Regions from separate parts of the Listeria sp. MAN/IMW/UF464 genome, predicted to be linked through region 1. Evidence: a T-box and tRNA genes for the amino acid it is inferred to sense, from the RefSeq annotation. Region 1 holds a T-box; the other holds one or more tRNA genes.
The links. A T-box is a leader RNA that pairs with one kind of tRNA and senses whether it is charged. The one in region 1 lies ahead of AC4PG0_RS00785 (valine--tRNA ligase), so its partner is inferred to be a tRNA-Val.

Region 1 (2,414 bases):
GTGGATACACGAAAAGAGAAAAAATCTTGAAATTTGAAGGAAGTTACCATGGTCACGGAGATTCTTTATTAATCAAAGCTGGTTCAGGGGTTGCAACATTAGGATTACCTGACTCGCCTGGAGTTACAAAAGGTCTTGCTGCTGATACAATTACTGTTCCATACAATGACGTAGAAGGCGCCAAACTAGCTTTTGAAAAATTTGGTGAAGAAATAGCAGCTGTTATCGTGGAGCCAGTCGCAGGAAACATGGGTGTTGTCCCTCCAATTGATGGTTTCTTAGAAGGATTACGAGAACTAACAACTGAATACGGTGCGCTACTGATCTTTGATGAAGTTATGACAGGATTCCGTGTAGACTATTATTCTGCCCAAGGATACTATGTTGTAACCCCTGATATTACTTGTTTAGGAAAAGTGATTGGTGGTGGACTACCAGTTGGTGCTTATGGTGGTAAAAAAGAAATCATGGAACAAATTGCTCCAGCCGGCTCTATCTACCAAGCTGGTACTTTATCAGGTAATCCGTTAGCAATGAATGCTGGATTTGAAACGGTTCGCCAATTAACACCACAACACTATGATGTATTCCGTTCCCTGATTAAGCGCATGGAAGAAGGCTTAACCGAAATTTCAAATAGACATGAAGTACCACTATCAATAAACAAAGCAGGCTCGATGTTCGGCTTTTTCTTCACTGATCAAAAAGTCACTAACTTTGATACTGCTAAAACAAGTGATTTAGAATTTTTCAGAAACTACTACCGAGAAATGTTAGCGCAAGGTATTTTTCTACCACCATCTCAGTTTGAAGGCGTTTTTATTTCTACAATGCATACTGAAAAAGAAATTGATGCGACTTTAGAAGCTTTTGACGTTACATGTAAAATGCTTCGCGGCTAATTGACTAATCTACAAACATTTGTTAAAATTATTTTTAGTATATAGAACTAAATGCGATGAAGAGGAAGAGTAGGTCATTTATTTTTCTAAGAGAGAAAGCGGTCGGTGCAAGCTTTCAAAAATAATGTCTGAAGGTAGCCTTGGAGCAGTTTTCCTGAAATAATAGTAGGGAATAACCGGTAGATCTCGTCTATCGTTAAAACAATGAAGTGCCTATATTTCTTATTGTAGGTAAAAAGGTGGTACCGCGAATAATACTCTTTTCGTCCTTTTATTAGGATGAGAAGAGTTTTTTATTTTGCTTAAAAAGGAGGAATCGTTATGACAGAACAAAACGAAATAAATATGCCTACCAAATACGAACCTAGTAATGTAGAGGCCGGGAAATATAAATGGTGGTTAGAAAAAGAGTTTTTTAAAGCAGAAGGTAATACTGATAAAAAGCCTTATAGCATTGTAATCCCGCCACCAAATGTAACCGGAAAACTTCATCTGGGGCATGCTTGGGATACAACATTACAAGATATAATTACTCGTATGAAAAGAATGCAAGGCTTTGATACACTTTATTTACCAGGGATGGACCATGCCGGTATAGCTACACAAGCAAAAGTAGAAGCTAAATTAAAAGAAGAAAATATTTCTCGTTATGATTTAGGTCGAGAAAAATTCGTTAATAAAACATGGGAATGGAAAGAAGAATATGCTGATTTTATCCGAGAACAGTGGGAAAAATTAGGTCTAGGTTTAGATTATTCCAGAGAACGTTTTACTTTAGATGCCGGCTTATCTGATGCAGTAAAAAAAGTATTTGTTACGCTATACAATAAAGGGCTTATTTATCGTGGACAGTACATTATAAACTGGGATCCAGAAGCAAAAACAGCATTATCAGATATTGAAGTTATTCATAAAGATATAGAAGGAAGTTTTTATCATCTAAAATATCCACTTACTGATGGATCAGGATATTTAGAAGTTGCAACCACCAGACCAGAAACAATTCCTGGAGATACTGCAGTTGCTGTACATCCAAAAGATGAAAGATACCAACACTTAATTGGTAAAACGATTATGTTGCCTATTTTAAACAGAGAAATTCCCATCGTTGCTGATGAATACGTAGAAAGAGAATTTGGTTCAGGAGCAGTGAAAATCACTCCCGCGCATGATCCAAACGACTTTGAAGTGGGTAATCGTCATGATTTACCAAGAATAATTGTCATGCACGAAGATGGAACAATGAATGATAATGCTGGTAAATATGATGGTTTAGATCGTTTTGTTGCAAGAAAAGCTATTATTCAAGACTTTAAAGATTTAGGCTTATTTATAAAACAAGAACCTCATCTTCATTCAGTAGGACATTCTGAAAGAACAGGTGCTGTAGTAGAACCGTATCTTTCATTGCAATGGTTCGTTAAAATGGAACCTCTTGCAGCTGAAGCATTAGCACTTCAAAAAACAGAAGACAAAGTAAATTTTGTACCTGCTAGATTTGAAAAAACATAT
Region 2 (2,414 bases), on a different contig from region 1:
AACTCTCAACTACATCTTCAGAATATAACCGCGAAAGTCGTTTTCTTAAATTCGTCATCATTTACCTCCTAACCGGGAGCGCTCCCACAAAAAGAATTATAGTATGGAAAGCGCTTTCTGTCAAACACAATTTAAAAGGAATTTCCTAACATGTTGACAGTATTGAGTTTTTATCCCTATATAACATCTAGTTGGACATTTAGCGTAAAATTGAGTAATATAAACATGGATGATAATGACCGGAACCGATACCGGAAACAATAGAGAAAGGAAGATTACCTTGGCAGCTACCATTTATGACATAGCAAAACACGCGGGAGTTTCAAAATCAACGGTATCCAGAGTACTAAACAATCAAGCTAATATTTCCAAAGAATCAAGACAAAAAGTATTAGAAGCGATTGATGAACTCAACTACCAGCCAAGCAAACTAGCTCGCGCACTTACTTCTTCAGGCTTTGATGCTATCATGGTTATCTCAAATCGCTCCACAACCACAACAACAGGAAATCCATTTTTTTCCGAAATAATTCAATCCATTTCCACTCAAGCTGAGTTGGAAAATTTCGACCTTATTCTTCAGACCGCCAAAAACAGCGAAGACGAACTCAAAAAATGCCTCTCAAAAATCCAAGAAAAAATGATTAAAGGTATAATTATGCTAAGTTCTCCGGCTGATGAAGATTTTTTCCATCAATTAGACCCGTATAATATCCCCATTGTCGTTACCGGAAAAGTAGAAGGACATTACAAAAATATTTATTCCGTTGACACAGACAATTTTGGTGATAGTTATGCTCTAACTAAACATTTAATCAAGCAAGGTCATAAGAAAATTGCTTGTATCCACGCGCCACTTGATTATCATGTTTCGATTGATCGCCTTGCTGGTTTTCGAAGCTGCCTATTTGACCACCAATTAGACCTTCGCAATGACTGGATTATTGATAGCGGTTATAGCATTGAAGACAGTTACAAAGCCGCATTACGCCTAATGGAAAGCACCGATAAACCAACCGCAGTTTTCGCAACCGACGATTTAAAAGTACTTAGTATTTATAAAATGGCAGCCGATAAAAATTTACAAATACCTGCAGATTTTTCTGTCATCGGCTATAATGATAAAGTAGCATCATCTTTCTTGTCACCGCCACTTACTTCTATTGACATACCAATTAATAAACTAGGAAAAAAAGCCACTAACTTATTATTTCGCTTAATCCATCAAGATAAAAACGTACCAAAAACAACGATCATTAAAACCGAAATGATTGAACGTGAATCCATTCAGAAAATAAACGATTAAGCTTATTTTCTGAGTTTAGTTGGTCCTGTAGCTCAGTTGGGAGAGTATCACCTTGACATGGTGGGGGTCGCTGGTTCGAGACCAGTCGGGACCATTTATAAAAAAGCACCCCTTATAGAAAGGGATGCTTTTTTTACGTTTATTTAAATAGCTTACCTAATTTCTTAAACAGACCATCTTCAATGATATCAATACCAATTCCCCAGTTGCTATCTAGAACTTTTTTATTAGCTTTAATATATTCTTCTAGATCTTTACCAGAAATAGTAAGGTTGTGATATGGACGATACTCTAAATAACACGAAGCACCGTTTTTGTGAATTTTCTTCGTCACACGATGATTTAAATACTTAGACTTGATGTCACATTCTTGACGTGTGTAGGAATCCGTCTGATCTATCGAGTGGTCAGTCGTTAAATGAATCTCCATTTTGATGATATTTCGATCAACCCAATACGGGAAATCTTTATGGAAATGTTTTTCCGCGCCATCATCAATAAAATTACCCCAACTCCAAAAATGTAAAAAGCGTTTTTTGTTTTCTACAATATATGGGTCAGTTATTGTTGCTTTATAAACTAGCGAAATCTCATTCATTTCCTTATTATCTTCCACAATTTGAATGGACGTGTTATTAAAGTGCTTATCAATCTCATTTTCTTCATATTTTTTATATAAAGTCATATTGCTATAAATCGCGAAGTTATAGCGATTAACAATATCTTTATTTGATTCATTTTTAAACATTTCACGTGATCCGTTTGCCATTCCACCGCGTAATTTTCTTTCAAAAACAACCTCGGCTTCATTTCCTTTAACATCACATCGGAAAATTTCTTCAACAGAAGGCGTTCTATCTTGAAAAGGCTCTTGCTTTTGTAATTCTGTTCCTGGTTTAATTTCCAAATAATACATGAAACTATTTCTTTGGCGGTTAGCTAAAAAACCTTGGTCACTACTCATTGTGGCATCAATAAAATAAACTTGATTATCATCTGTTACTTTTAAAATCGCATGGTTAAAATTAAATGGTGACGGCGTATAAACCGGTAAAAAGACATCACTGCCATAATTAACCAAAATCAGCTCTGAATCGACTTCTAAATA

Region 2: it encodes a tRNA-Val, which carries the amino acid that the T-box ahead of AC4PG0_RS00785 (valine--tRNA ligase) is inferred to sense. The anticodon was not compared.

What each region holds. Positions count from the first base shown of each region.
Region 1 is NZ_JBZWZP010000001.1:149,858-152,271, forward strand. It holds gene hemL (glutamate-1-semialdehyde 2,1-aminomutase) at 1-902, shown strand, start outside; T-box leader at 950-1,176, shown strand; gene AC4PG0_RS00785 (valine--tRNA ligase) at 1,224-2,414, shown strand, end outside.
Region 2 is NZ_JBZWZP010000003.1:272,019-274,432, reverse strand. It holds gene AC4PG0_RS11315 (sugar phosphorylase) at 1-58, opposite strand, end outside; gene AC4PG0_RS11310 (LacI family DNA-binding transcriptional regulator) at 281-1,306, shown strand; tRNA gene AC4PG0_RS11305 (tRNA-Val) at 1,328-1,400, shown strand; gene AC4PG0_RS11300 (hypothetical protein) at 1,446-2,414, opposite strand, start outside.